3 regions of the Hoeflea sp. AS16 genome follow, and region 3 is predicted to be linked to each of the others. Evidence: predicted binding sites of a transcription regulator. Region 3 holds the regulator's gene; each other region holds the start of a gene.
The links. The regulator LexA, encoded in region 3, represses DNA repair genes until DNA is damaged. The targets are predictions, from matches to a motif close to TGTTCNNNNTGTGTTCNG.
Positions count from the first base shown of each region.

Region 1: the regulator LexA is predicted to act here: its motif matches at 8,005-8,022, upstream of WNY80_RS21145 (YifB family Mg chelatase-like AAA ATPase).
Region 2: the regulator LexA is predicted to act here: its motif matches at 3,415-3,432, upstream of radA (DNA repair protein RadA).

Region 1 is NZ_JBBMQQ010000013.1:7,077-17,591, reverse strand. Features, by position in the region: gene WNY80_RS21190 (DUF4336 domain-containing protein) at 1-125, opposite strand, end outside; gene WNY80_RS21185 (DUF6500 family protein) at 206-424, opposite strand; gene rsmI (16S rRNA (cytidine(1402)-2'-O)-methyltransferase) at 795-1,664, shown strand; gene WNY80_RS21175 (YraN family protein) at 1,661-2,029, shown strand; gene WNY80_RS21170 (MBL fold metallo-hydrolase) at 2,319-3,332, shown strand; gene WNY80_RS21165 (hypothetical protein) at 3,516-5,078, opposite strand; gene gshB (glutathione synthase) at 5,522-6,469, shown strand; gene WNY80_RS21155 (YciI family protein) at 6,494-6,796, opposite strand; gene WNY80_RS21150 (outer membrane beta-barrel protein) at 6,974-7,834, opposite strand; gene WNY80_RS21145 (YifB family Mg chelatase-like AAA ATPase) at 8,116-9,648, shown strand; gene cysK (cysteine synthase A) at 9,753-10,515, opposite strand, start outside.
Region 2 is NZ_JBBMQQ010000001.1:274,459-284,973, reverse strand. Features, by position in the region: gene WNY80_RS01335 (cysteine hydrolase family protein) at 1-427, shown strand, start outside; gene WNY80_RS01330 (replicative DNA helicase) at 649-2,181, shown strand; gene alr (alanine racemase) at 2,191-3,324, shown strand; gene radA (DNA repair protein RadA) at 3,483-4,892, shown strand; gene WNY80_RS01315 (CvpA family protein) at 4,956-5,516, shown strand; gene purF (amidophosphoribosyltransferase) at 5,568-7,034, shown strand; gene WNY80_RS01305 (SDR family NAD(P)-dependent oxidoreductase) at 7,041-7,781, shown strand; gene WNY80_RS01300 (AMP-binding protein) at 7,984-10,158, shown strand; gene pssA (CDP-diacylglycerol--serine O-phosphatidyltransferase) at 10,212-10,515, opposite strand, start outside.
Region 3 is NZ_JBBMQQ010000009.1:74,395-84,909, forward strand. Features, by position in the region: gene WNY80_RS18605 (hypothetical protein) at 1-4,314, shown strand, start outside; gene WNY80_RS18610 (amidase domain-containing protein) at 4,355-4,930, shown strand; gene lexA (transcriptional repressor LexA) at 5,340-6,056, shown strand; gene WNY80_RS18620 (ComEC/Rec2 family competence protein) at 6,088-8,559, opposite strand; gene gltA (citrate synthase) at 8,877-10,166, shown strand; gene lpxB (lipid-A-disaccharide synthase) at 10,338-10,515, opposite strand, start outside.

The DNA of each region.
Region 1 (10,515 bases), on a different contig from region 3:
ACCCACAGCCCGCCGTCGGGAAGCCGGACCACAACACTGCGTGTCGGGTAGGGAAATCCGTAGAAATCGACGATTTCCCCCTCAGCGAGCCAGATATCATCCGCCAGTTTCAGCAAAACACTCATGAGAATTCAGGTCCCATCTTTCATTACGTGTGCCTCAGACTTACAGAAGTTTGTGGTGAAAATCCCGGTCTGCCGCGATTTTACTGCCGGTCCAGCAGCATGCTCCGGATCTTGGCCGCCTTTTCGAAATGATCCAGCCGGTGGGTCTTGATCCACCAGGTCGCAGCTTCCATCAGCAGCTCCGGATCGTCGTTCCTGTTTGCAAAGAATGCATAGAAGGACAGTCCGACGCCCTCACCCTTTTGCGCAATCTTGGCGTCGCAGATTGCGATGGCTTTCTGTCTCAGGGATGGTCTCATGGACGCCTCTTGGTTGTTGTCGGCAATGGCACTGCGATGGGGCGAAAACTGTCAGGAGTGCTGCATAACCGAAAATCGGTTCAGTGCCATGGGCGAACCGGGCACAACATCCGGCCCATACCGGGCTCACGCCACAACTGGCCGGCCTCAAGGCCATGACCGCTGCTGAATTTCCGGCCGGATGCCTCTCACACCCTTTTTGAAAACTCTGCTACACCGGCGTGAGACGGAAACTTGGCTTGTTTGCGTGGCACACATTCAAGCAAGCGGCAGGGCAGCGATGACACGCAAGAAAACCAAAGCTCCGGGCGACGCAGAGACCGGCGAAGCCGTGGCCACTGACCAACCGGCGCGGTCTTTCCGCATCGGTATGCACGAGATCGCCGCGCGGCCGCTCGAGCCGGGCCTCTATCTGGTTTCCACCCCGATCGGCAACCTGGGCGACATGACCATTCGCGGGCTGGAGACGCTCGCCGGCGCCGATATCATCGCCTGCGAGGACACACGCGTCAGCCGGGTGTTGCTCGACCGCTTCGGTATCGTCACGCGGCCCTATGCCTATCACGAACACAATGCCGAGCGCGTCGGGCCGAAGCTGATGGAGGCGCTGGAAGCGGGCAAGAGCGTGGCGCTGATTTCCGATGCCGGCACGCCGCTGGTCTCCGACCCCGGTTACCGGATCTCGCAGACCGCGATTGAAGCCGGTGTCCCGGTCATTCCGATCCCCGGGGCCTCGGCGCCGATGGCGGCACTTGTCGCCTCGGGCCTGCCCAGCGACACGTTCCTGTTTGCAGGATTTCTCCCGTCCAAGGACAAGGCACGGCGTGACCGATATGCGGGCTTCGCCACCACCGAGGCGACACTGATGTTCTTTGAAAGCCCTAACCGGCTGGCGGCCTCGCTGAAGTCCGCTGCCGACGTGCTTGGCACTGATCGTCCGGCTGCCGTCTGCCGGGAGCTGACCAAGGCTTACGAGGAAATCCGGCGCGGCACGCTGGGCGAGCTTGCCGCCTCGTACCAGGACGAGAATGTGCGCGGCGAGATCGTACTGGTGATAGGCCCCGGCTCGACACCAGTGCCATCGGACGATGATGTCGACGCGCTGCTGGTAAAGCTTGCGGCCGATCTGCCAGCCGGCAAGGCTGCGACGGAAGCCGCACGGCTGACCGGATTGCCGCGCAAGGATCTCTACCAGCGGCTTCTGGACATGAAGGACCTCACCGCGAAAGGTGAGGCGTGAGCGCGGACGACAGGCTTGCTCGAAAACGGCGCTTGGAGCGCAAGGGCCGCCGTGCGGAATGGTTTGCCGCGCTGGCCCTGCTGCTCAAGGGCTACAGCATCAAGGCGCTTCGTTACCGCACCCCGGTGGGTGAAATCGACCTGGTGGCGCGCAAGGGCGATCTGATCGCCTTTGTCGAGGTCAAGGCGCGCCGCGACCTGGCTTCAGGCGTCGATGCGGTAAGCTATCCGGCGCAACGGCGGATCGCGGCGGCAGGGGAATTGTTCATCAGCCGGCAGAAGGACTCGGCGCGGCTGTCCTGGCGTCACGACATCGTCGTCGTCAGCCCGTGGAGCTGGCCGGTGCATCTTGAGGATGCGTTCTGACGAACCAGCCTGACCTGCCCAACCAACCCTTGGTCCATTTCGAGGCCATACGCCCCAACCGCCGCGAAAGCAGCATGTGACCCGACATTCCGGTCGGCGCCTTCGTTCGCAAAATTTTCCGTTTCCTCTAATAATTTCGACATTGATCCATATTGAAAATTAATATCGTTTTTTTGAACAAATTGATAAGATCGGCCTGCCCGGACTTTCAACCGGGCGAACGATTGGGAGGAATATGATGTTGTTACCTAGGCATATCTTCGGCGTCTTCGGAGTGTAGGCAGGACTGATGGCTGGCGGGATCGCGGCAAACGCGGCTCCATGTCTCGAAGTCACCCTGACCGGCACGCAGGGAGGCCCGCCGGTGTTCAATGGGCAGGCAGGTGCGGGAACACTGGTCCGCTATGGCGATGACGCCAACGGGTGTTCGGACGTGATGCTGCAGTTCGATGCCGGGCGCGGCACACTCCAGCAATTGTCCAAGCTCAACGTGCCCGTCGGCAAGATCAAGGCCGTCTTCCTGACCCATATCCACTCCGATCACACCGACGGACTGGCCGATATGGTACAGGTCCGGTGGCATTTCGGGTCAGCCGGTCCGAAACTCGATCTGGTCTGCAGTGCGGATGTCGAAGCCGAGCCGGGCCACGTGGCAAGCTGCGCCAATCTCGCGGCGCATCTGGGCGATTCCTACATTGCCTCGGGCGAGATTGCCCAGCGCCTGGCGGAGAACCCGAAGCGACTGCCGGGCGGCCCTGCAGATTTGCTCAACGTAAGCACCTTTGACGGCACGCCAGAGGGTCAGGAAGTCTGGCGCTCGGGCGACGTCGTGGTTTCAGCGGTCACCTCACGTCACATCGCCGGACATGCGTCCTACCGTGTCGACACCCCGGCCGGCAGCGTCGTCATCGGCGGAGACGCCGGCAATGATCTGCCCGCTCCGCCACGGGACTCGTCCACTTCGGCCGCAGTCGAAGCCCTGGCCAATGGCGCCGATGTGGTGGTGCACTCGACCATTCATCCGGTGATGGGGCCGGACAAGGACAGCGGCTTTCCGCCCCCGGTCTTCTACCGCCAGGCGACATCATCCGACCTTGGCGCGATGTCCCAGCGAGCAGGCGTCAAGCACCTGATGCTGACCCACCTGATCCCGCCTCTCGGCGCCAAGAACCAGGGGCCCTACAAGGTTCCGGGCGGCGGGCTGACACAAGCCGATTATGCGGATGCCGCCAAGGGTGCAGGTTTCGAGGGCAATGTCATCGTCGGAACAGATCTGGCAACGCTCCGGCTTCCAGCCGAGTGATGCCTTGGAACAACAACCGCAGGCGGGGCAACTCATGTCCCGCCTGCGGCACGGCAAGACCACCGAGGGACATCTATCGCCGAACGCGCCTGATCGATCCGGACGATCAGTTGAGCTGTGCCGTTCATCAACACACAGGCTTGTTGAACCTTCCGCAAGCTCAACCAAGACCGGCTTCTTGCGTCAGAATTTCACTCCGAGACCCAACTCGAACCGGTCGTCCCTCTTTCCGGTGGCAGCCTTCCTGGAGAGGGTATGCGTTGCGGTAAGGGCAACATCCAGGCCACTGTCCCGCGCCAAGGGGAACGAAAGCTGGTTTTCCCAAGAGTATGTCCGCCCGATTCCACCCAGAACGTCCCAATAGTTTTCATAGGTCGTGGTGAAATAGGCGAGCGTCTTGTCATCGTCGGTCAGGTCAAGCCGAAAGCTTGCGCCGAATCCCAAGTTCCAGAACCTATCAACCAGGAAACGGCTGTTGGGATCCTTTCCGACAATCGTGTAGTCGGAGCGCAGCGTGGGGGTAAAGCGCGCGATGAGCTTCAGGTTGTTATCAAGGGAGTACAACCTGTTGAACACGCCGATGTAGGGTTCATATATCGTCTCCAGACCGTATGTCTGCTCCTCGAACCTCGTGTCGGTTTGATAGCGGACCCAGTTCGTTAGGTACTGGGTTGGAATGTTGCCGGGCATGATCCCCGAAAACTGCAGATCTCCGCCCAGCCGGAGCGTCAGCGCATCCTTCTCGAACGCCCTGCCGCGGCTATCAAAGAACCGGTCCAACTCAATTGAACCGCCGTATGAATAGGAATCCAGAACAGGGCCGCCACCGGACTTTGCCTTGCCGGGTTTCAACGTACCTGAAAACAGATAGCCGACGGCTCCCTTGATACGGCCGACATCAATGTCGGTTACATTGTTGTTGGTATAGGTCACCTTGGCCCCCGCGGCATCCAGTGCGCTCTCGCGGATCGAGACGTCCTTGCCGCTACCACGGATGTAAAGGCCGTGATTGTCGCGGACAAACCGTCGTGTCTTGGCCAGCCGGGCAGCCTTTTCCTTTTCTGCAATTTCCTCCGGCGTGAGAGGCTTCGGTGCGTTCTTCCGTTTGAGGTTGAAATTTCCCAGCACCGTGTCGAGAGGGACCGTCTTGCCCGATGTGAGAATCCGGTCCTCTTCATCGGAGTAGAAAAACGCTCCCAAGGCATCATCGATGTTTGCATCCAGGACGCGGTTGTATGCATCGACCTCGGCTCCATCCAGCACGCCGTTCTGATTTCCGGCTGCGTCAAATTCCGCGATACTCATGTTCAGATTGTAGGTCAGGAAAAGACGGAGTTCCTGGTAGCTCACAGCTTCCGGATTCCCGTCCGTATCGAAGTCCTGCAGATGGAACGCTGCCTTTGCGGAACCTGTATCCCAGCCCACGAGCACCAGCGCGAGCAGGATACCAAGGCCAAATCGCTTCTTGACAATGCCGGCCATACCGCCAGCCGTCTTTTCGGCCTTTGTCTCGTGGCCCAGCAATGGAGGCATGATGGGTTCGGGCTCGTCCGCATTGCTGAATTCCGCGTTGATATAGGCGTGGGAACCGTGACGCATCGCAGCGTTCATCCCGTATTCCGTTTCCAGGTTTTCCGACAGGCCCGGCTGATACTGGTTGAGGGCGTGGTTGCCCGTATCAGCCTGCAGCTGTTTCCTGATGGCCCTCTTCACCCAAGCATTCACTCGGTGCTTGTTCATAACCAACTCCCATATAGTCAGAACTGCTTTCTGTTTCTAAGTATGCATGGTAATCAATTCTTTTGTTCTGAATATCACTCAATCCAAACAGCTGGCCGGTCAACCAGAAGACAATTGATAATGCGACTATTCACGCTTTATTCACATACCCACACAATTCCTCGGCTTTTATTCAAGGTAGATACACCTACACAAACCGGTAACCGGCATTTTTCCGCACGCCATCCGTTGACAGCTTTCGCAAGCGTTCTGGATTCTTGGCCTTGCTTTGAGGATGTCCGGGAACCGTCGGGTGTCACGCAGACGAGTTGCCCGTCGCTTGACCTTTGTCCCACCAATTCATCCTGCGGCGCCTCCATGCCTTCCCCAATTCCATCCGCCTCCCCCGTTGCAATCCCCCCCACCCACGCCCTATGTGAGTGCATCAGATTGGCGGAGACACCCTACCCATGAGCAAGATCCGGAATGTTGCGGTCCAGATGGACCATGTGCGCTCGATCAAGATTGCCGGCGATTCCACCTTCGCCATGTCGCTGGAGGCGCAGAACCGCGGCTACAAGCTGTTTCACTACACGCCGGACCAGCTGTCGATGCGCGACGGGGTTGTGCAGGCGGTTGCCGAACCGATGATCCTGCGTGATGTCGAGGGCGATCATTTCGAGCTCGGACCGCAGGAAAAGATCAACCTCGCCGACATGGATGTGGTGCTGCTCAGGCAGGACCCGCCGTTTGACATGGCCTACATCACCTCGACGCACCTCCTGGAGCGGGTTCACCCGAAAACGCTGGTGGTCAATGATCCGGCCTGGGTTCGCAACTCGCCGGAGAAGATCTTCGTTACCGAATTTCCCGACCTGATGCCGAAGACCCTGATCAGCCGTGATCCGGCGACGATCAATGATTTCCGCGCCGAGGTCGGCGACATGATCCTCAAGCCGCTTTATGGCAATGGCGGCGCCGGGGTGTTCCACATCAAACCCGACGACCGCAATCTCGCCTCGCTTCTGGAAATGTTCGCGCAGATGTACCGCGAGCCGTTCATCGCCCAGGAATACCTCTCCTCGGTGCGCGCCGGCGACAAGCGCATCATCCTGATCGACGGCGAGCCTGTCGGCGCGATCAACCGGGTGCCGGCGGAGACGGATGCGCGCTCCAACATGCATGCCGGCGGCCGTGCCGAGCACAGCGAACTGACCGAGCGCGAGAAGGAAATCTGCGCCCGCATCGGCCCGTCGCTGAAACAGCGCGGCTTCATTCTGGTCGGTATCGACATCATCGGCGACCTGATGACCGAGATCAACGTGACCTCGCCCACCGGGCTTCGCGAAATCAGGAATTTCGGCGGCGCGGACGTGGCTGCACTGTTCTGGGATGCTGTGGAATCAAAGCGCCGCTAAGGCCCGCAGCGCGCGGCAAACCGGCTATTTCAGCGCGGCGGCGACACTGCCGGGCTCGAACTCGGTGATCTTGTAGTGGGCCACGCCTGCCATGTGAAACGGGTCGGCGGTGATCAGTTCCTCGATATCCTTGACCGAGCGGCCGCGGGCAATGATGACGCCACCGGTACGCGGAACCTTGGCGCCCGAAGCCAGGAACAGGCCTGCCGCATAGTTGCGCTCAATGAAAGCCATATGGGGTGCCACCAGCGGGTCAATGTTCTCGAGCGCCGTGATGTAGGTCAGGTCAATGACAAAAAGATGCTCGCCATTTTCGAGAAAGGCCATTCTACTGCTCCGCGCCGGACTGACTGCAAGACGGTATCCGGTCTAGTGCCGAATTCACCGGGCAGCGCCCGGACCATGCATTGAGGTAATTCAGATTCCGCTGAATTTGTACCCCGCCCGGGCAACAATCATGTGCACATCGCGCAAATTGTCATCGAAGAGCCGCTGACGGGCGGCTCAGAAGCGCTTGATCAGGGCCAGACGCAGATTGTGCGACTGGAAATCAGACCCATAGGTGAAATCAGTCTTGCCGTCGCCGTTGAGCTCGGAACTGCCGCCGGCAATGTCCGGATAGTAGCTGAACACATAGTCGCTGCGCAGCACCCAGCCATCGGACAGCATGTAGCCCACGCCAATGCTGCTTGAAACGCCCAGCGCGGTCTTGCTGTCAGAGAATGTCACGCTGCTGCCGCCGTTATGGGTGTCGGAATAGTGATGGGTCATCTTGAACCGGCTGACCGACGGGCCAGCGGACACATAGAACTGGAACGGGCCGCTGACGTAACCGAGCTTCGGGCGCAGGCTGAGCAGAAAATCGGATTCAATGGTGGTTCGGGTGGTGAATGTGCTGGCCGGGGCGGTATCGTAATTCACCGGGCCGGCGCTTTGGGTCTGGGAAAACCCCATGAAGGTGAGATCACCCTCCAAGCCGTATGTAAAGTTGCCAGACTGGAAATCATATCCGGCCAGCACGGATCCGGTCAGATCCTGCCCGTCAATTCGCCGTTGCAGGATCGGGTTGATCTGATCCCGATCGCTCGCACCCCCAGCATCATTAAAGTAGCCCGTACCATAGACGACACCGGTGTCAGGCTTGGCCGCACTGTGAGCGCCGCCCAATGCGAGGCCGAGATAAAAGCCCTGCCAGTCGGAGGTGGCGGCCGCGTCGCCTGCCATTACAGGGGAGACAGACAGCGCAAGTGCCGCAACGCCAGAGAGAACAAAGGCTTCAACTCGTCCAGACTGCATGATGATTTTTCCTTGGCGAATCAATTGATCATAATAATTTGGACCCATGACTCGCAAAAATGGATTCACTCCGCAACGCCGGATTTCGCTTGCCTATTTCTAGTTGTGCCAAGCGGACACGCGCTGTGCACAGAGACTGATCTGTTTCGGATACATTGCACAGGAACACCTCAATCGGGCCTCCTCCCCACAACCCGGCACAACCACTTCTCACCTATTTGGTGTAATCGTTGTCGTATTGTTCTTGTTTTATTCCGCATGTCGTGTTTCAATTCATTCCGGATCGCGCATAACGGGAAACACTTGAGTGCCGGGCGCGGATGGGAAGGCAACATGAGGGGGCCGGAAACATGGTTGCGCGGGTCAGCACGGTTTCATTCCAGGGCATCGAGGCGGTGCCGGTCGATGTTCAGGTGATGATCGCGCCGGGCAAGGTGAACATGCACATCGTCGGGCTGCCCGACAAGGCGGTGGCCGAAAGCCGCGAACGGGTGCAGGCCGCGCTTCATGCCTCCGGGCTGTCGCTGCCGGCCAAGAAAGTGACCGTCAACCTGGCGCCGGCGGATCTGCCCAAGGAAGGCTCGCATTTCGACCTGCCGATCGCGCTCGGACTAATGGCGGCCCTTGGCGCCATTCCGGGTGATGCGCTTGATGGCTACGTGGTGCTGGGCGAACTCTCACTTGACGGCACCATTGCCAACGTTGCCGGCGCCCTGCCCGCGGCAATCGGCGCCAATGCACTGGGCAAGGGGTTGATCTGCCCGGCAGGAAGCGGGCCGGAAGCGGCCTGGGCCGGCGAGGAAATCGACATCATCGCGCCGCGCTCGCTGATCGCCATTGCCAATCATTTCCGCGGCACGCAGGTGCTGGGACGCCCGGTGCCTGCGATGCGGGCGGCGCCCGCCAACATGCCGGACCTCACGGACATCAAGGGCCAGGAGACCGCCAAGCGGGCCATTGAGGTGGCGGCGGCCGGGGGGCACAATTTGATCATGGTTGGGCCTCCAGGATCCGGCAAATCGATGCTGGCGGCGCGCTTGCCGTCGATCCTGCCGCCGCTGTCAGCCCCTGAACTTCTGGAAGTCTCGATGATCCATTCGATCGCCGGGCAACTGGCGGGCGGCAAGCTGTCGGACCGGCGGCCGTTCCGCGCGCCGCATCATTCGGCCTCGATGGCGGCGATGGTTGGCGGTGGCCTGCGCGCCCGTCCCGGCGAGGTGTCGCTGGCACATAACGGCATCCTGTTTCTCGACGAATTCCCCGAATTCACCCCGCAGGTGCTCGATTCACTCAGGCAGCCGCTGGAGAATGGTGAAAGCGTGATTGCGCGGGCCAATCACCGGGTCAGCTACCCGGCCAATATCCAGCTGATCGCGGCGATGAACCCCTGCCGCTGCGGCATGGCCGGCGAGCCAGGCCACTCCTGCGCCCGCGGCCCGCGCTGCCAGGCCGATTACCAGGGGCGGATTTCGGGGCCGCTGATGGACCGGATCGACATCCGCATCGATGTGCCCGCGGTGACCGCGCAGGATCTGATCAAGCCGCAGCCGACCGAGGCAAGCGCCGATGTGGCAGCCAGGGTGGCGCGGGCGCGAACCATGCAGCAGGACCGCTACCGCGAGCTTGGCCGTGCCGATATCCGCACCAATTCACAATGCTCCACCTCGCTGGTCGAACAAGTCGCCCAGCCGGATGCGGGCGGACAGGCGCTGCTCAGCGATGCGGCCGAGAAAATGCGGTTTTCGGCGCGCGCCTATCACCGCATTCTCAAGGTGGCGCGAACGCTGGCCGATCTCGACGGCGCGCAAACCGTCGGCCGTATCCACCTGGCCGAGGCGATCTCCTACCGCATCGGCACCGAACGGGTGTCCACGGCGGCGTGAGGCGGGTCTGCCGGGGCAGGCGCGAACCGGATCAGCGTGTTTTGACGCCCTCCGGCCCAACCATACCTCGAGTATGCTTGCTCCGAGACAGGACGGAACAGGCTTCAGTCACCCAGGCCGTCGAACAGCGCGGTCGAGAGATAGCGCTCGGCGAAGGACGGGATGATGACGACGATCTGCTTGCCGGCGTTTTCCGGCCGCTGGCCGATCCTGACGGCGGCAGCGAGTGCCGCGCCTGAGGAAATGCCGACCGGAACGCCTTCAAGTTTTGCCACCCGGCGGGCCATGTCGAAGGCCTCGTCATTGGTCACCTTGGCGATCTCGTCATAGATTTTCGTATCGAGCACGCCGGGGGCGAAACCGGCGCCAATGCCCTGGATCTTGTGCGGTCCGGGATTGCCGCCCGACAGCACCGGTGAATCTGCCGGTTCCACCGCCACGACCTGCACGCCCGGCTTTTTGGCCTTCAACACCTGGCCAACGCCGGTGATGGTGCCGCCGGTACCGATGCCCGAGACCAGGATATCGACCCCGCCCCTGGTGTCGTTCCAGATTTCCTCGGCAGTGGTCTTGCGGTGGATTTCCGGATTGGCCAGATTTTCGAATTGCTGCGGCATCACCGAATCCGGGATTTCGCCAAGCAGTTCCTCGGCCCGGGCAATGGCGCCCTTCATGCCCTTGGGGCCTTCGGTCAGCACCAGTTCGGCGCCAAGCAGGGCCAGCATCTTGCGGCGCTCGACCGACATGGTTTCGGGCATGGTCAGGATCAGCCGGTAGCCCTTGGCGGCGGCGGCGAATGCGAGCGCGATGCCGGTGTTGCCCGAGGTCGGCTCGACCAGCGTGGTCTTGCCCGGCGCTATCCGGCCT
Region 2 (10,515 bases), on a different contig from region 3:
GAACGGCCACATGATCGTTCACATCCACCACGAGATGCTCTCCGACGACGCGCCCTTCTTCAGACCGGGGACTTCAGGCGCCGAAATCCACCCGAAAGTTGCGCCGCAGGCCGGCGAGGAAGTGTTTCTCAAGCACGCGCCGAACAGCTTCCACAACACCCCACTGCATGCGACTCTGTCGGGACGCGGCATCACCAAGGTCATCATCGTCGGTGCAATGAGCCAGATCTGCATCGACGCCACCACCCGCGCTGCCTCCGATTTCGGCTACACGGTCACATTGGTGCATGACGCCTGTGCTGCACGGGATGTGGAATTTGACGGCGTGGCAGTGCCGGCGGAACAGGTCCATGCGGCATTCATGAGCGCACTCTCGTTCGGTTATGCCACGCTGCTGGATTGCGAGAGTTTCCTCGCGGGCTCCTGAGCCCCGCCCGATTCGGTCGGCGACACAACCCTTCCAAAGCGCATTTGTCGCTGCACCGTAACTTTGGCCGCACGATGCTGTGGACAAGTGTGGACAACGTGCACAACATTGGTGCTTCGGCGATTCGCTTCGAATTTGGGCTGGCCATGCGCTGACATGGCCACCCACTTTCGTTATTGCAAGCCAACGCCGCCCGCACCAAGTTCAGGACAGTCCAGAAGATGAATGATGCAGCCCGCAAGATAGAGCCGATTCCGGCCCGTGCCGAAAAAAGTCCGCTGTTTCGCGAAGCCCCGTCAAACATCGAGGCCGAACAGGCGCTGCTCGGCGCGATACTGGTCAACAATGACGCCTTTTACCGGGTCTCCGACTTCCTCAAGCCCGAACACTTCCAGGAACCGTTGCACCGCAAGATCTACGAGGTCGGCGGCGACATCATCCGCATGGGCAAGACCGCCAACCCGGTGACCATCAAGACCTTCCTGCCCGCCGATGCCAAGGTCGGCGACATGACCGTGGCGCAGTATCTCGCCCGTCTGGCCACCGAAGCCGTCACCATCATCAACGCCGAGGACTACGGCCGGGCGATCTACGACCTGGCGCTCCGGCGCTCGCTGATCTCGATCGGCGAGGACATGGTCAACATCGCCTTTGACGCGCCGCTCGACATGCCCCCGAGCACCCAGATCGAGGACGCCGAGCGCCGCCTGTTCGAACTCGCCGAGACCGGCCGCTACGACGGCGGCTTCCAGTCGTTCAACGACGCCGTGTCGCTTGCCATCGACATGGCCGGCGCCGCCTATCAGCGCGACGGCGGACTGTCGGGCATTTCCACCGGCATCTCGTCGCTCGATGCCCGCATGGGCGGCTTGCAGCATTCCGACTTGATCGTGCTTGCCGGACGTCCGGGTATGGGCAAGACCTCGCTTGCCACCAACATCGCCTTCAACATTGCCCAGGCCTATGAGGGCGAGGTCCAAGCCGATGGTTCGATGAAGGCCAAGAATGGCGGCGTGGTCGGCTTCTACTCGCTCGAAATGTCGTCCGAACAGCTGGCAACACGTATCATTTCCGAGCAAACCGAGATTTCGTCGTCCAAGATCCGCCGTGGCGAGATCAACGAAGCCGATTTCGAAAAGCTGGTTGGCTGCTCGCAGATGATGCAGAAGGTCCCGCTCTATATCGACCAGACCGGCGGTATTTCCATCGCCCAATTGTCCGCCCGCGCCCGCCGTCTCAAGCGCCAGCGCGGCCTTGACGTACTGGTTATCGACTACATCCAGCTGATGACCGGCTCGGGCAAGTCGAGCGACAACCGGGTGCAGGAAATCACCCAGATCACCACCGGCCTGAAGGCGCTCGGCAAGGAACTCAATGTTCCCATCATCGCGCTGTCCCAGCTGTCGCGTCAGGTGGAAAGCCGCGAGGACAAGCGTCCGCAGCTCTCCGACTTGCGTGAATCGGGTTCGATCGAGCAGGACGCCGACGTGGTGCTGTTCGTGTATCGTGAGGAATACTACGTCAAGAATGGCGAGCCACGCCGCAGCCAGGAAGAAGTGGCCGCCGACATCAAGACCCCGGAATACCTCGCCTGGGAAGAAAAGATGCTGAAGGTGAAGGGCACCGCCGACGTCATCATCGCCAAGCAGCGTCATGGACCGACCGGTACGGTACAGCTGGCCTTCCAGGCGGAATTCACCCGCTTCGAGGATCTGGCCGACAATTCCTACGACCAATTTGTCCACGACGAGTAGGTTTACGCTGTGACGTCATCCGCGAGCACCTTTGAGCACGGCTCCCCCTCCGCCACCACAACGCGCCTGAGCGTTGATCTGGGCGCACTGGCTGAAAACTGGCGGAAGATGCGTGACCTGTCCGGCAGCGCCCGTTGCGGCGCCGCCGTAAAGGCCAATGCCTACGGAACCGGTGCCGACAGGGTTGCGCCAAGATTGGCCCGCGAGGGCTGCAGGGACTTCTTTGTCGCTGACGCCAATGAGGCCGCGGCCCTGAGGCCATTGCTGCCCGACGCCCGCATCTACGTGCTGAACGGCGTCTTCGAAGGCTCGTTCGCGCAAACACTGGCGCATGACCTGATCCCGATCATCAACTCGCCGGAACAAGCCGCCTTCTGGTGCGCAAATGCCGATGGCCGCGCCTACGCCTTGCATATCGACACCGGCATGAACCGGATGGGCCTGACACCCGAGGAAGCTGCAGCGCATTCACAGGGCAGCGCACCGCCTCCCTGCCTTGTGATGAGCCATTTCGCCTGCGCTGACGATCCCGATCATCCGCTGAACCAAGAGCAGATCAAGCTGTTTGACAGCATCAGGCCCTGCTTTTCCGGGATCGAGGCGAGCCTTGCCAATTCCGGCGGCATTTTCCTCGGATCAGCACCCCATCACGACCTGACGCGCCCGGGCATTGCGCTCTATGGCGGCGATCCGGTGTCGGATGTTCCAAACCGGATGCGCACAGTTGTCACCGCACAAACACGCGTGCTTGTCATCCGCAATGCAAAGGCCGGCCAGACAGTGAGTTACGGCGCCGCGCACACGCTGACGCGCGACAGCCGCATCGCGGTCTGCGGCGTGGGCTACGCCGACGGCTTTCACCGGAACGGCTCGGGCGCCGGCGTACCGTTGCGGTCTGCGGTGCCGCAAGGCGCTTTCGGAGCCATCAACGGCACGCGCATTCCGGTGATCGGCAAGATCACCATGGATCTGACCATGTTCGATGTGACCGACCTGCCCGATGGAGCTGTGAATGCCGGAGACTGGGTCGAACTGCTTGGTCCAACCGTCTCGCTGGAACAAGCAGCAACCGCGGCCGGCACCATCAGCTATGAATTGCTCACCAGCCTCGGACAGCGTCACGCGCGCAGCTATGTGGATTGACGACAGCCGCCACTGTTGATGGATAAATGCCAGCCGTCTGCGCAATGCGGCCAAACTGCATCAGTTTTTTCATGGATCAGCATGGAAAAACAGAACAAACAGTGGACAAACTGTCATCTTCCTGACAAACCGGCGACAGCAACAGAGGTAACTGATCCTTGGCCAAAGCCCGCGTTCAATTTGTTTGTCAATCCTGCGGCACCGTGCATGCCCGCTGGGCCGGAAAGTGTGATGGTTGCGGCGAATGGAACACCATTGTCGAAGACGACCCCACCGGCGGCATTGGCGGAGGACCTGGTACTGCGGCGAAAAAGGGCCGTGCGGTGGCGCTGGCCAGCCTGTCGGGCGAGATCGAGGAAGCGCCACGCATCTCCACGCTGGTCAGCGAACTCGACCGGGTGACCGGTGGCGGATTCGTGCGCGGATCGGCAGTGCTGGTCGGCGGTGATCCCGGCATCGGCAAATCCACACTTCTGATGCAGGCCGCCGCCGCCCTCGCCAGGCAGGGCAACCGGGTGATCTATGTTTCGGGCGAAGAAGCCGTCGCCCAGGTCAGGCTCAGGGCGCAACGGCTGGGTGCTGCTGATTCGGGCGTCCTGCTGGCGGCGGAAACCAATGTCGAGGATATCCTCGCCACGCTCGCCGAAGGCAAACGTCCCGATTTCGTCATTATTGATTCGATCCAGACGCTCTGGAGCGACCTTGCCGGTTCGGCGCCGGGCACGGTCACGCAGGTGCGTACCGGCGTGCACGCCATGGTGCGCTACGCCAAGCAGACCGGCGCTGCCATGGTCCTGGTCGGGCACGTGACCAAGGATGGCCAGATCGCCGGCCCCCGCGTGGTCGAACACATGGTCGACGCGGTGCTGTATTTCGAAGGCGACCGCGGCCACCACTACCGCATTCTCAGAACGGTCAAGAATCGCTTCGGCGCCACCGACGAGATCGGCGTGTTTGAAATGTCCGACAAGGGGTTGCGCGAAGTTGCCAACCCGTCGGAACTGTTCCTGGGAGAGCGCAACGCCAAGGCCCCCGGCGCTGCGGTGTTCGCCGGCATCGAGGGCACCCGGCCGGTGCTGGTCGAGGTCCAGGCGCTGGTGGCGCCTTCGAGTCTGGGCACACCGCGCCGTGCGGTGATCGGCTGGGATTCGGCGCGCCTGTCGATGATTCTCGCAGTGCTCGAGGCCCATTGTGGCGTGCGCCTTGGCAGCCATGATGTCTACCTCAATATCGCCGGCGGATACCGCATTGCGGAACCCGCGGCCGATTTGGCTGTGGCCGCAGCGCTGGTTTCCTCGCTTGCCGGGCTTGCCCTTCCCGCCGATTGCGTCTATTTCGGCGAAGTCAGCCTGTCGGGGGCTATCCGTCCGGTGGCGCAAACGGGTTTGAGGCTGAAGGAGGCCGAAAAACTGGGCTTCGCCAACGCGGTATTGCCATCGGGATCCGCCGACCTGCCGACGAGGTCGGGCGCCGGTCTGGCCCAGATGGAAACACTGGCGGATCTGGTCGCGCGCATTGCCGGGTCCAAGGGTGCGGCCCTGACCGGAAGTGACGAGGACGAAAACTGAATTCAGCCTATCCGGGAGCCAGAAACGGCAATGGTAGGCAGAGCCTGAACGGAACGCGATTTCATGCCCATTACCCTTCTTGACGGCATCCTGCTTGGCATCACGCTGTTTTCTGCAGTGCTTGCCATGGTTCGTGGATTTTCGCGCGAGGTGCTGGCCGTCGCTTCCTGGATCGCTGCCGCTGCCGCGGCCTATTTCCTCTACCCCCTGCTCACGCCGCTGGCGCTGAAATACACCTCGTCGGACAAGATCGCCATGATCGGCTCCGCCGCACTGGTGTTTCTGATCGCGCTGATCGTGGTGTCCTACATCACCATGCGCATTGCCGATTTCATCATCGACAGCCGCATCGGCGCGCTCGACCGCACCCTCGGCTTCGTCTTTGGCGCAGCACGCGGTGTGTTGCTGGTTGTTGTCGCCATGCTGTTCTTCAACTGGCTGGTGGCCTCGCCAAAGCAGCCTGAATGGGTGGTAACCGCGAAATCCAAGCCGATGCTCGATTCACTGGGTGCCAAGCTGGTCAACATGCTGCCCGATGATGCCGATGCAACGATCCTTGAACGCCTGCGCGGCGGCGGTTCGCAAGAACCGGGATCCGATGCGGCTCCCGCCACCAGCGGATAGGAATTCCGGCCGGGATCAATCCGGCGGGTCTACATGAAGGGTTCGACGCCGATGACAGACAGTGGCTTGAAACCGGTCGACAACGAAGCCGATGACTTCCATGACGAATGCGGCGTGTTCGGCATCTTCGGAAAATCCGAGGCTGCAGCCGTTGTCACTCTGGGTCTGCACGCGCTTCAGCACCGCGGTCAGGAAGCCGCCGGCATCGTCGCTTTCGACGGCCAGCAGTTTTCCGTCGAGCGCCATGTCGGCCTGATCGGTGACACCTTTACCAAGCGCTCGGTCATGGACCGGCTGCCCGGTGATCGCGCCATCGGCCACACCCGCTATTCCACCACCGGCGGCGAAGGCCTGCGCAACGTCCAGCCGTTCTTTGCCGAGTTTGCCGGCGGCGGCTTTGCCATTGCCCACAATGGCAACATCACCAATGCACTGACCGTGCAGCGCGAATTGCAGAAGCGCGGCTCGATTTTCTCCTCGACATCGGACACCGAAGTCATCCTGCATCTGATCGCCACCAGCGAAAAGGCCCGGATCGTGCCGAAGTTCATCGATGCGCTGTCGCGGATCGAAGGCGCCTACTCGCTTGTGGGACTGTCGGAGAAAAAGATGATCGGCGCGCGCGATCCGCTCGGCATCCGGCCGCTGTGCATCGGCGACCTTGATGGCGCCTATATTCTCGCATCGGAAACCTGCGCGCTCGACATCATCGGCGCCCGTTTTGTCCGCGACGTCCAGCCCGGCGAGGTGGTGGTGATCACGTCCAAGGGGATCGAGAGCCATTTCCCCTTCGAGAAACAGTCACCACGCCTGTGCATCTTCGAATACGTCTATTTCGCCCGTCCCGACTCGACCATCGAGAACCGCAATGTCTACGAGGCGCGCAAGAAGATCGGCGAGGAACTGGCCAAGGAATGCCCGGTCGATGCCGACGTCATCATCCCGGTTCCCGATTCCGGCACGCCTGCGGCCATCGGTTTCTCCCAACAGGCGGGACTGCCCTTCGAACTCGGCATCATCCGCAACCACTATGTCGGCCGCACCTTCATCGCGCCGTCATCCGAGATTCGCCACATGGGCGTCAAGCTCAAGCTCAACCCCAACAAGAACATGATCGAAGGCAAACGCGTGGTGCTGGTCGACGATTCCATCGTCCGCGGCACCACCAGCCAGAAGATCGTGAAGCTGGTGCGCGAAGCCGGCGCGCGCGAAGTGCATATGCGCATCGCCTCCCCGCCGACCATGTCGTCGTGCTTCTACGGGGTCGACACGCCGGAAAAATCCAAGCTTCTCGCCTCGCGCATGTCGGTCGAGGCGATGGCGGATTTCATCCGGGTGGACAGTCTCGGCTTCGTCTCGATCGACGGGCTCTACCGCGCCGTGCGCGAACCGGGGCGCAATGCAGAATGCCCGCAATTCTGCGATGCCTGCTTTACCGGAGACTACCCGACAGTGCTCACCGATCAGGAAGATCTGGAAAATGTGCGCAGCCTGTCGCTGCTGGCCAACAACGGATAAACTGGAATCATGGCATTGCTTGAAGGACGTATCGCGCTGGTCACAGGCGCTTCCCGGGGAATCGGTTACGCCACGGCGCTGGCGCTTGCCAAGCATGGCGCACACGTGATTGCCGTGGCCCGCACCACCGGCGGGCTCGAGGAACTCGACGACGCCATTCAGACAGCCGGCGGCAGCGCCACGCTGGTACCGATGGACCTGACCGACATGCCCGCCATTGACCGCCTCGGCGGAGCCATCAACGAGCGCTGGGGCAAGCTCGACATTCTCGTCGCCAATGCCGGTGTGCTCGGCACCATTTCGCCTGTCAGCCATGTCGAGGCCAAGGTGTTCGACAAGGTGATGGCAGTCAATGTCACCGCCACCTGGAGGGTAATGCGCTCGGTCGAGCCGTTGCTGATCAAGTCCGATGCCGGCCGGGCGCTGATCCTGTCGTCAGGCGTCGCCCATTCGGCACGCGCCTTCTGGGGGCCTTACGCCGCCTCCAAATCCGCCGTCGAGACCCTGGCACGGGTATGGGCCGCGGAAACAAACAAGACCTCGCTCAAGGTCAATTCGATTGATCCGGGTGCCACCCGGACGGCGATGCGGGCGCAGGCCATGCCGGGCGAAGACCCCGATACCCTGCCCCATCCCTCCGAAGTCGCGGCCAAGCTGGTCCCGCTCTGTGCGCCGGCATGCACCGAGACCGGCAAACTGTTCCGGGTCGCTGAAAACCGGTTCTTCGACTACCGGCTGCCGGAATAACGACCCCCGCATCTCCGCCGGACAATCAAACCGGTTCCATTCGCACAAGATCGGCTCTAGGCTGACTGACGGGAGCTTTCGCCCGGTTCAGGGATGAACCACCTTCATGGACCGGCAGGCATGGAGGATGTTGTAGATGGCGGGCTTTGCGGTAGCGCTGATAATCATAATATTGGCAGCCGGTTTACTTGCGGCTGTTAAAGTGTCGCGTCAACGCAATTCCGGGCTCGCGCAGGCCATCGCGCTGGTCAAGCTCAAGACGCTTTTCCGGCTTCATTTGCCTGAACAGTCACCTGGCTCACCTGCCCCTTCTCCTGACCGTCCGGTTGTCCATGTCTATCCGCGCCAGTCAGGTCTCGACGCGGCGGTCTTGTGGTCGGTTCTCGACCGGGATTGCCTGCATGTGCTGCATCCGGACGACCAGCGCTCGCTGATCCTGTTTGGCATGCGCCTCTTCGCCCGCACAGCGCATGCCGGAGACGCTGCCGCCATCGAAGCCGCTCTTGCCTCCGGGCGCGCGGTCACTGTGCCCTGCCCGCCCGACGCAGAACCTGGCAGCGATACTCTTGCGGCCTACAAGGCCCTGGCGGGTTTCGCGCGCAAGCACGGCGCGGTCATGCGCGCCATGCATGTGCGCGGATCGAGTTTGTCCATCTGGTCGGCGTATCCACGCTCCAGCGCACCCCGCCATCTGTTGCCACGCTTCAGGCTGGCGCAGTCCGGCCTTCTCGATTTCGGCGTCATCAGCCCGGCCAGCAATGGAGCGACAGCGCCACGCGACGAAGACCGGGTGCATGACCTGCTGGCAGAGGTGCGGTTTGCCAGCAACGATCTCGATCGCGGCCTGTTTCTGGCGTTTCGCGATGCCGCCGACCGCTATGGCAAGGCAGGCCCCGTGCTCGAAGACGCGCTCGGCGGCAAGCTGAGCTACAAGAAGATGCTGATCGGCGCCAGGGTGCTCGGCGTCCGGTTCGCGGCAATGAGCCAGCCCGGCGAGGCCCTGGGCGTGATGCTCCCCAACGCCAACGCCGCCATCGTCACCTTTCTCGCGCTGCAGTCCGCCGGGCGGGTCGCGGCCATGCTCAACTACACCGCGGGTCCCGCGGCCCTTGTTTCGGCCTTGTCGACCGCAAAGATCCGCATCGTGCTGGCAAGCCGCGCCTTTGTCGAAAAGGCTGGCCTTGAAGCGCCGGTCGCAGCCATCGAGAAAGCCGGTGTGACCATCATCTGGCTCGAGGATATGCGCGAGAGCATCTCCTGGCAGGAAAAGGCCAGCGCCTTCCTGAACTGGCGCAAACCGCTGCAGCCTGTCAAAGCCGGTGATCCTGCCGTTGTTCTCTTCACCTCGGGGTCGGAAGGCACCCCCAAGGGCGTGGTCCTCTCCCATCGCAACATTCATGCCAATGCGGCCCAGGCCGAAGCCCGCATCGATATCTCGGTCGAGGACAAGCTGTTCAACGTGCTGCCGGTGTTTCATTGCTTCGGGCTGACCGGCGGTGCCATCCTGCCCCTGCTCTATGGGGTGAGACTGTTCCTCTACCCCTCGCCGCTGCATTACCGGATCATCCCGGCAGTGGCCCGCGAAGTCAGGCCCTCGATCATGTTCGGCACCGACACCTTCCTCGCCGGCTATGCACGCACTGCCAAGGACACCGATTTTGCAAGCCTGAGGCTGATCGTGGCGGGTGCGGAAGCTGTCCGCGCCGAAACACGCAGGATCTATCGTGAGCGCTTCGATGCCACGATCATAGAGGGCTTCGGCATGACCGAGACTGCACCGGTCGCCGCCGTCAATTCGCGCAGTCACAACAAGGACGGCACGGTTGGCCGCCTGCTGCCGGCAATGGCGCTCAGGCTCGAGCCGGTAGAAGGCATCAACGATGCCGGCCGGCTGTTTGTCTCGGGGCCCAATGTCATGCTGGGCTACATGCTGGCCTCCGAACCCGGCGTGCTGCAGCCGCTCACCGATGGCTGGCATGATTCCGGCGATATCGTTGCCGTTGACGAGGACGGCTACATCACCATCCGTGGACGCGCAAAGCGCTTTGCCAAGATTGCCGGAGAAATGATCTCGCTCGGCGCCATCGAGTTGATGGTGCAGCAGCTCTGGCCGGAAGATTTTCACGCCGCCGTCGCTGTCGCCGATACCCGCAAGGGAGAGCGCATCGTGCTGGTCACAACCAGGATGCCGGCACTTCGCGATGAATTGCGGGAGTATTCGCGCAGGTTCGGCGCCACCGACCTGATGGTGCCCGGCGAGATCGTCAATGTCCCCGAAATCCCGCTTCTGGGCTCGGGCAAGACCGATTACGTCACCGCACAGAAGATTGCCGACGAGTGGATCCAGTCACACCGCACCGACCGCGCCAGGAAATAGGATCCGAGACCACCGAGTCACGGCCAAAAAACCTCGGCGTAATTTTCCCCGGCTTACTTTTCCGCGTCGTCTTTGGGATCAGTCGATGAAGTGGGCTCAGTGGCCCCAGCCGGATTATTCCCGTTGTTCTGCCGCGATTTGGGTCCGTATTTGAGCGACCATGCCCGGGCTCCGAACGGCAGCGAGGCGAGATAGGCAAGCGCCGTCACCGTCAGCGTTTCCCAGGTAAAGCTCATCAGCAACGACACATAGACCACCGCCACCAGGATGAACGGCATCACCAGATCGCGGCGCACCCCGCCGCTGATGCCCTTGCCGGAAAACACCGGCACCCGGCTGACCAGCAGAAAGCCGATA
Region 3 (10,515 bases):
TCCAAGGCATTCATCGGCTATGAAGGCAGACCCTTCGCATCCCGCATATTCGACGAAACCAAGCCACAAGGAGCCGATGCGGCGGTAGCCGACGCCTACGCGCCGGTCTACAGACTCGACAGTTTCGACTACGACCCGTCAACATCGCCGGACTGGGCAGGTTCGCCGCCGCTGGCCTACGGGGTATCCTATGAGCTGATCGAATTCGCGATCGCTGTGGACGGAACGCTGCCACTCGCCTTGCAGTCATCTGCGAGCGAGCCATGGCGGATCGAGCTATCAAGTACCTTTCCCGATGGCGTTGTCCCGGGGCTCACACCAATCAATATTGCCTACAACCGGCGAACAGCCATCGGCAGGACCGAATTCCAGGCTGACGAGAACGCCGGCGATGCTTTGAGGATCGGCGCCACTTTCGAAAACGTCGCGCCGCTGGCAGCGGACTATCCCCGCCTTGCGCTGTCTCAGCACGAAGTCCGGGATCTGTTCCGGCAATCATCGGGCGAAGGCGCATTGCGTCTGGCGCATGGAGAGAAAGCAGCCACAGGCACAACCAAGACGGACAGCGAAGACAACGAAACAGGCAATTATGGCGAGCCGATCGGGATAACGGTTGCGAATATAAATGGAGTTGCCGCCAAGACCCTGACGATCAGCGTCCTCTCTGACCCCAAGGCCGGCCCTGAAAGCACCGTTGGAGGGCCAGGCACAGCGTCCGTGGAGGTGTCGATCCCGAAAGGCTACAGATCGCTGCAGATCGAATTTACCAGGCGCAAGGCCAACACGGTTCAATTGACTGTCCGGTGGGACGGCAACACCGCTGCTGCCATGGAAATGCCGGTCGATGAAGCGCGCTTGTACTGGCTCAGGCTCGAGATCGACGCGGGCAGCCTGTCTTTCGAGCCACCGGTCGTTTCATCTGGCCAAGTGGCCGAGCCCCCGGTTTTCGCCCAACCGCCGCTGCTCCTGCTCGCCAGGAAAAATGGTGTCTTTGACAGCTCGTTCGGCACGGCTGCGGAACTGCGGGTCAGCCATCCGCGGATGGGTATCGAAGACGTCGAGCGTTGGCTTGCCAATCCGGATCTGGCAGCTATCGCCGGGTTCGCAGACAACGAAGCGCTGGACCCGTTCATTGACAAATTACGGACCGCGCGCATTGTCACTGTCTTTGACGAAAAGATCGCCACGCTTCTTGACCGCCTGCCCGACCTCGCGGTCAGCGGCCTGCTTTTCGAACTTTTGCCACTCGACAGCCTCGGCCATGAATTCAAAAGCCCAAAATCGGTGTTCGTCCCTTCCCCGGAACTCGGCACCGTCAAACCTGTGCCACTGGGCGAAGATGCTGTCGACAACTCGGTGAAAATGCTTGAGGCTCTGGACGCCCATTTTAACGCTCACGTGAAGATTGCGGGTACTGGGTCGTCTTTCGAAATAACGCACGACAACATGACTGGTGAGGTGCTGGTTGCAGTGCCAGAGGGAACCTTGGCGTTGCTCCGGGTACGGCCAGCTGTCGATTCGGCCTTGATGGACGAAGGACGTTTTGGAGCAGCCCCGCTGCACGCGGGCCTCAGCCAGATCGCGGTGGGGCAATACCAGAGTGGGGAAACCCGGTATTTTCTGTATGAGGGAAACAGCCTGACACTTGAAACGATGAGCCCGGTCTTTGACGACAGAAAGGCCGACCTCATTGCAGAAGCCGAGGCACGCATAAGGGTCGTTCCGGGGCTTCCCAATGCCGACGCGGCCAACAGCTTCAGCCACGCGCGTTCCTATGGGCTTTATGCAGAGGTACCGTCAAAACCTGTCGCCGATGCCCCCTGGCGCATCGTCGGTCGTATCGATGTGGGAACGCAACGCTGGGTGACGACCGGAAAACCGATCTATTCCTGGATCAATCCGCTGCAAATTGCTCAAGCGACAAACCCGGATTGCGGTGCGGGAACCCGCACGCCGATTGCCGATCTGAGCCTTCGACCATCGGACGATCCCGAAAAGGCAAAACCCAACGATGACCTGCTGCTTTTCGAGAAAGAGGCTTTCCATCAGCGTGACGACATCGACGAGCGTGCTCCCCCGGTCCGGCTGGAGCCATTGCCGGAAAAAACACTGCTCAAGACAGTGCAGTGGGACGAGCCGACGGCCACATGGTTCCGCCACAGGTTCACGTTGCGCTCGCGCTACGAAGGCGCCTATAGGCAACCCGGTGACGCCAGGCTCCCGGTTCAACGGGAGGCCGGCGATCCGTGGCTCAAGCGCGTGGTAATCCTCGCGGATGCAGGCAGGATCGAACCGACGCGGCCGCAGCAGCGTGCCTTGCTCCCGTTGACCAAAGCGCCCGCCGACAATGCCGAGCCGACACCCGCCGCCCCACCGATCCTGGCCGTGCTGCAGGAGCCGCCCCATGCTGTTGGCGGCCTCGCCGACAGGATTGTTTACGGCCTGCAGACGAGCCTGGGGTTCGAAATCGCCAAAGTTCCAGGCGAAGACGACGGAGAAGGCAGAGTACAGATCCGCGACGCCCGCAAGGAAATCGGCCCGGACCCACGCCTGAGACAATCGACTTTCAAAGCAGGTCCACCCAATCTCGATCCGGCCACGGGCGTGGCCATGCAGGTGGAAGGGCCGATTGGCCTCACATACGAACCCAGGGCCACGGATCCGCGTTATGCGAACACCGCGTTCATGCTGCTTGCCGAGGACTTTGGCGAAAACCCGCTTTCTCCGCTCGACTTCGAGGAGAGTTTCCTCGGCGTGAAAAGCCTGCGTTACCTTCATCCAGGCTGGACCTTTCATGCCAATGGAAGCACGCCCGTGGATCTTCGCAGACAGACGGCATGGATCGAATTTTCCAAGCCTGGTGGAATAAGGATCGGAGAGGAAACCGCCATTGCCGTCGGGTACGAGGGTAATCACTGGAAAGTGGACATCGCGCGCCACCTTCTGCAACGGGTCGAGATCAAGGCTGAGGCTGAGGAACGCATCCAATTGGCCAAGGTCAATGACCAATTCGAGGCGCTGGTGCTGCTGCATGCTCCGATTGCCCCGGAACGCTATCTGCTGGCAGTGCTCGGTGTTCGGAGACATGCGGCCGGCACAAGTGTGCAGGGCAGCGGCAACCAACCTCTCCTGCTTGCAACAATGGAATGGAGTATCCCCGCCGACGCGGAAGGCGAAATGGCGCCCGCGACCGGTGTGGAGAACCCGTTTGTCGTCGAGGGGGCACGTTCGATCCGCCACTGCGTGGCATCACGGCCGACCTTCGCCGAATGGACGCGTTCGGCACGCAATTTCGACGTGGCATCAATTCTTCGTTCACCCTCCGACGGCTCGCTGCCCGTGTCGGAACCCGCCGTCTTCGCGAATATCATTGCAACTAGTGAAGCGAGCGGTGACGACAACATTCTCCGTTTCCAAGACCATGCAGGTCAGCCGGTGTGGCTCCGCCCCTCGGTCCAGGCCTCGCCATTCGCCCAGCACGTTCACAGGCATATGGCGGTGATCGTGACGGAGCGCGACCATGCGCTGGGCAAGCCGGCGCGAATCTTCCACTCGATCATGAGGGCGGACGGCGCGGACCTTGTGCTGCCCTTCAAGACAGGCGATCTGCTGGAGCCACAGATCCATCTGATCGAACTCGAGTCACCGGCGCGGCCGCTGGCCTATGGCCTGGCATCACCGCTCGACGAGCAGTTCGGCGCCTACGACCTCGATCTGAAATCGATCCTGACGGGACCAGCCGAAGGTTCGCAAATCCCCTGGAAAGGAATGTTGCTGACAGGGCGCTTCCCGGTCACGACGAAGGGGATTGCGAATATCCGGTTTCGTCTAGAAGCCGCCACCAAGGAGGACGACGCCTGCGAATTCGATCTGCCCTGCGCAGATGGCCCGTACTGCCAGTTTGAATTACTGCTGTCGCACGATGCTGGTGCACCGGACGACAGCAAGCTCGCCATAGCTAAGACCCTGATTGCTGTTGATGGAAGGCGCACGGACGCGGGAACCGAAAAAACACCCGTGCCGGGCGGCTCATTCCTGTCGCTGCAGATCGCCGGGGTTCAGGCGGCAGCCCCCGTCACCGAATTCTGGTGTGATCTGTCACACAAGGCCTGGACGGACAGCGGCGCCGGCAATGGGGAGGCGATGGAACCCAATCCCCTCACCTGGCTTTTCAGTGACAGCGACACGATAACGGCCACGGGAAATGTCCGCGAAGCCACGGGAGCGGACCGACTTGCAGGACTGACCGAAGCGCAGGCCAGAATCGTGTCCGTCTCGCCCGCCATGCCGCTGACTACCCGACGAATGAACTGATCCACCTTCTATCTGCCGCTGCCAATACGAGGAGACAGCCATGACCAAACTCGAGACCGAATATCTGAAGCAGATGGGGATCGAGCCTGAAAATTATGTACAGCCGATGGCCGAAATTGTACCGCTCGCGCCCAGGAAGGTGAAATTCAGCAACTGGAAGGCGATAACCTATGCGAAGGACTATTGCGGCCAGACGGCAAACACCTGCGGTGCCTACTATGACCAACCCGGCAAGACGGATTGCGCACATTTCATCGCCCACTGCCTGAGTGCCGGAGGCATCGCCATCAAACCCGGCGATGGCAGTACAACAGACTGCCCGGCGGGATTGGCGATGCGCAATACCGATCTCGTCGCCGCTTTGACGGCGCTGGCTACAGACTACGACAATGTTCAGGAATTGGGTATTTCAGACGCAATAATCGGTGACATTGGTTTCCTCAACAACCTCATCCGACCATCGCACGCCTTCATGATCTGCGAGCCGGTCAATCTCGGAGATCCACTGAAGCCGGCAAAGGTATGGTCTCACACCGCCGCTCGTTGCTGCGGTGACATGGGTGCGGAAATCCGGCAATGGTTCGCTACGATGTTCCGCATTACCGACGCGCAGTAACCAACTGGCACCTAGAACTTTGTAACTTTGCAGGTTCGCAGGATGTTTGAGACGATGTCAGTTCCTTGCGAATCGTTGACCGGCAGGCCATGCCGTAATGGTTACACGCTTCCCGGAGACAGGATCTCCGGGTTGTCCGAACTGACTGCCCTGTGTGATCACGCAGCACAAACCGGCCCTGGCAAATTGGCGTAGAAACGCGTCGGTTTGCCAATGAAAACAATCCATTATCCGGAATTCGTTGGCGCAACCATCACCCCGTTGCGTGTTCTGTTCCCGTTTACGGTTCGCACCCCCGATGTTCTTTCATTGTTTCTTTACCCCTTGCGGAACACATATGGAACATGATACCTGAGTTCTGGTTTTGTTTCATTCCGACCATCGGGCCGGCCACCGGGGTAATTTGCCAATGTTGACGCGCAAACAGCACGAACTTCTCCTCTTCATCAATGAACGGATGAAGGAAAGCGGAATACCGCCTTCGTTTGACGAGATGAAAGATGCGCTCGACCTGGCGTCCAAATCCGGCATTCACCGGCTGATCATGGCGCTCGAGGAACGCGGCTTCATTCGCCGCCTGCCCAACCGCGCACGGGCGCTTGAAGTGATCAAGCTGCCTGACAGCTACCAGGCCTCGCTGCAGCCGCGCCGCGGATTTTCGCCCAGCGTCATCGAAGGCAGCCTAGGCAAGCAGCCTGAACCCGTGCGCCGCGCCACGCCTGCAAACGACGAACCGTCGCAGGTGGCCGAAGTGCCTATGATGGGCCGGATTGCCGCCGGCGTGCCGATCTCGGCGATCCAGAACATCACCCACAACATCACCGTGCCTGCAGAAATGATCGGTCCCGGCGACCATTACGCGCTTGAGGTCAAGGGCGATTCGATGATCGACGCCGGCATCTTCGATGGCGATACGGTGGTGATCCGCAACATGTCGACGGCGAGCCCCGGCGACATCATCGTGGCGCTGGTCGATGACGAGGAAGCGACGCTGAAGCGGTTTCGCCGCAAGGGCGCGTCGATTGCGCTTGAAGCCGCAAACCCGGCTTACGAAACCCGGATTTTCGGGCCTGACAGGGTCAAGGTGCAGGGCAAGCTTGTCGGCCTGATCCGGCGTTACCACTGACCAGACGCCACGTCCGGCGAACGCTCAATGCTCAGCCGGGCAGATCGAACTTTCCGGTTCGCCACTCATAATAGCGCTGGACCGTCCACGGCCGGATGACGCCTTGCAGTGCGGCGTTGACCTTGAATCGGGGGCTCGCCTTTGTCTTTTGATATCCATCCTGTCCCCCGGCAGCAGATTGCGCCTCCCGGCTGACGGTAATCGCCAGTGAACCCGAGCGGCGCAGACTGCGCGATGTGATGAGCATGGCGCCTGAACGACAGGAAATCATGTAGACCGGGATCGCGACAACCACCAGATCTGCCTGGTCACACGCTGCACCAATCAGTGCTGCCTGATCGGTCGCGACAATCGCAGCCCCGGCATGGATCGCCACGCAGGTGCCCCGGCCGGCGCACTGAAAACGTGACGGCCGCAGCGTGGCGGCTGCAAGCAAGCGTTCGAGGATGGCGGCGACCGGCTCCGTGGCTGCGTCAGGATCTGAACCGGATTTCATGTTTGGCTCGGCAACAGGTGGAAGATGCGGCGCACCACGCATGGCCGTCTGCCATTGGCCGAACACGAAGCTGTTGGGCCGCGCGGCGTTGCTTGCCAGTCCCGACGGGCTGGACAATCCCACCAGATGACCGGTTTCGCTGATCAGAATGTCCGGCCTTGGACCAGCCATCGGCGGCAGGGTGAACATCAGACCGACAGCGATCAGCGCCAGCCCGGCAAGACGCAACCGGCTTCTCAGGAACACCAGAATTACGAAGCCGGTCCCGGCGATCAGGGTGGCCGTCAGCGGTATTTGCCCGACACTGAAATCTCCGCCGAGGCCGTGGACATAATTTGCCGCGGCAATGACGCCCTCAAGCCCCTGCCCCATGATTTTCAGCGGGCAGGCATCCAGGCCGAATGGCATGAGCAGCATTGCCAGAAGTCCGGCGGGCATGACAACAAATGTTACCAGCGGCATGGCCAGCAGGTTGGCCAGAAGTCCGTTGCCTGCGACCCGGTGGAAGTGATGGGCGGAAAACAACCCGGTGGAGAGACCGGCAACGAGCGACGTGACAGCCAGACCAAGCAAGGCCTTTGCCGCAAATGCGAGCCAGCGGCGCGGTGCTGATCCGGAGGCACTGCTGCCCGGTGCTGCGGATCTGTGCCGGGCGCGAAGGGCAATCGCGGCATAGGCCGAAATCAATGCAGCGGTGGCGGCAAAGGACATCTGGAAGCCTGGGCCGACAACCGCGGAGGGCGAGATCAGGATAATCACCATTGCCGCCAGCGCGACATTGCGCATGGTCAAGGCAGGCCGGTCTGCCAGCACCGCGACCAGCATTATGGTGAGCATCACCCAGGCGCGCTGGGTGGAAACGCTGCCACCGGAGATCAGCAGATAGGCGGTGGCGGTCAACATCGCGCCGACGGCTGCGATTTTCTTGACCGGCCAGGCTTCCACGAGAGCCGGGAAGACCGCGAGCCCCTTGCGGATGCCGATGTAGAGCGTCCCGGCGGCAAGCGCCATGTGCAGTCCCGAGATCGCCAGGATGTGGGCAAGCCCGGTTGCGCGCAAGGCCTCGACCACCGGCTTGCTGATGCCGCGCCGGTCAGAGACTGCGAGGGCTGCGGCGATGCCGCCGGGGTCTCCCGGCAAGACCTCGCGGATCCTGGCGGACACATCTTCCCTCATGCTCCTCAGCCCCAATCCGAACGACTGGATCCAACCCGCCGCGGTCTCCGCCCGGCTCGATGACACTGTTGCCTCGACTGGCGCGCGATAGAAATAGCCTTGTGCGCCGATGCGGTCGACAAAGGCGCGGAAGGCAAAGTCATAGCCGCCCGGCATGACCGGACCGGAGGGCGCGGACAATCGCGCGCGCCCAGAAATCTTCGCCCCGACCGGCAGCACCATGTGGCTGCTCCGGGCCGAGAGCCGGACGCGCAAGGGCGGGCGCCGGATCTGCGGATCGGCGGTGGATGCAAGCCTGACAAGGTACCTGACCCTGCCATCGGGATCGAATTCGCGTGCCTGAACCGTGCCGGTAATCGTTGTCGTCACGTCTGAATCAAGCAAAAGCGCGCCATTGTGCACCTCGATGCCGGAGGCGAGAGCACCGGCGAACAAGGCCGCAAGGTAACCGGCGCATCGGGCGGAGGTGATATGGCGCTCCCGGCTCAGACCCGCGACAAGCAGCGCTACCATCAGACCCGCAGCGACAAATACCAGTGCGGGATCGGTGGGCGTCATGTAGAAAAGACCTGCACCGGCGCCCATTGCGACGGGAAGGAACAGGAAGGCCAGGCCATGGTCCTTTTCCGCTGAAACAGCCGCCGCGAAGCCCTTGCGCAGACGGGTTGCGGAGCTTTCCTCGTGCCGGACAAGCGGCGGTGTGCTCAGGCGTTTGGCTTGTCGCAGAACCACCGGCGCGACAGGATCTGCGTGCGGCCCGGCAGCCGGTTTCACGGCCCCGAACGCACCGACTGGTTCGCGCTCAAATCCTTCGCGTTTTGCCTGCATCATGCACGCCTCGCCTGAAGCCTGCCAGACTACCACCGAAACGCGCAACAATGCCACCGTGAATTGCAATCACGACACCCACCCCACAACCGGCCATTGGCCGCTCACGCGGGCTTGCACCGTGGTGTTTGTCGCGCAATTCCAAAGTGTTACCATTTGCTAAAGCCCGCCGTTGCAGGCCTTTGCATATCCGCTCCCCGGCGGACAATTAGCCATCTGCATAGCTTGGCAGGGTGCTCCAAATCAGATAGCTAGACGCCTGACGGTCATCCAAGACGTCGGCCAAGCGCCGAACGCCTGCATTTGTGGAAGGACATGCCATGGCAGACAAGAACGCAAAAATCAGTATGGACGGCAAAGAAGTCGAACTGCCGATCAAAACCGGAACCATCGGCCCCGACGTCGTCGACATCGGCACGCTTTACAAGAACACCGGAGCCTTTACCTACGATCCGGGCTTCACATCCACGGCGTCTTGCGAATCCAAGATCACCTTTATCGACGGCGACGAAGGCATTTTGCTGCATCGCGGTTACCCGATCGACCAGCTGGCCGAGCACGGCGACTTCCTCGAAGTCTGCTACCTGCTGCTTTACGGTGAACTGCCGACGGCGACACAGAAGGCCGATTTCGATTACCGCGTGACCCGCCACACCATGGTGCACGAGCAGATGAGCCGGTTCTTCACCGGTTTCCGCCGTGACGCGCACCCGATGGCCGTGATGTGCGGCTGCGTTGGCGCCCTGTCGGCGTTCTATCACGATTCAACCGACATCACCGACCCGCATCAGCGGATGGTCGCCTCGATGCGGATGATCGCCAAGATGCCGACCCTGGCGGCGATGGCCTACAAATACCATATCGGCCAGCCCTTCGTGTATCCGACCAACAACCTCGATTACGCGTCGAACTTCCTGCGCATGTGCTTTGCCGTGCCGTGTGAAGATTACGAGGTCAATCCGGTGCTGGCCCGTGCCATGGACCGGATCTTCATCCTGCATGCCGACCACGAGCAGAATGCATCGACATCGACCGTGCGTCTTGCCGGTTCGTCGGGCGCCAATCCGTTCGCATGTATCGCAGCAGGCATCGCCTGTCTCTGGGGCCCGGCACATGGCGGCGCCAATGAAGCCGCGCTCAACATGCTGGCGGAAATCGGCACTGTCGACAAGATCCCGGAATATGTGAACCGCGCCAAGGACAAGAACGACCCGTTCCGCCTGATGGGCTTTGGTCACCGGGTCTACAAGAATTACGACCCGCGCGCCAAGATCATGCAGAAGACCACGCACGAAGTGCTGGGCGAACTCGGCATCAAGGACGATCCGATGCTCGAAGTGGCCATGGAACTGGAGCGGATCGCGCTGACCGACAGCTACTTCATCGAGAAGAAGCTGTACCCGAACATCGACTTCTATTCGGGCATCACGCTCAAGGCGCTGGGCTTCCCCACGACCATGTTCACCGTGCTGTTTGCTCTGGCGCGCACCGTCGGCTGGATTGCCCAGTGGAGCGAAATGATCGAGGATCCGGGCCAGCGTATCGGCCGTCCCCGCCAGCTCTATGTCGGCGAAGCCGCACGCGACTACGTGCCGGTGTCCAAGCGCTAAGCGCAACACCGGACATGACCTGTCGAGAAAGCGCCTTCGGGCGCTTTTTTGATTCCGGGGGAACAGTATCCGATCAACCCGGGGGCGGCTGACACCGGGCAGGCAGCGCGGGACTGCTCGATACAACGGCATCCTTAGTGCAAGGCTGTGGCGACAGGACGGCGGGCGGCTCTAGTTGCCTGCAAGCACGGACAGAAGCGTCCGGGCGGCCATTTCAGATGCCGGCACGCCGACTTCCATGCGCGAGCGGATCAGATCGAAATCGGAAAGCATGGCAGCACGATGGAGCGTATCGGCTGAAAGCTGGTTCGCCTGGCGGGCCAGGCGCTCGGCGCGGATCTGGCCGTCG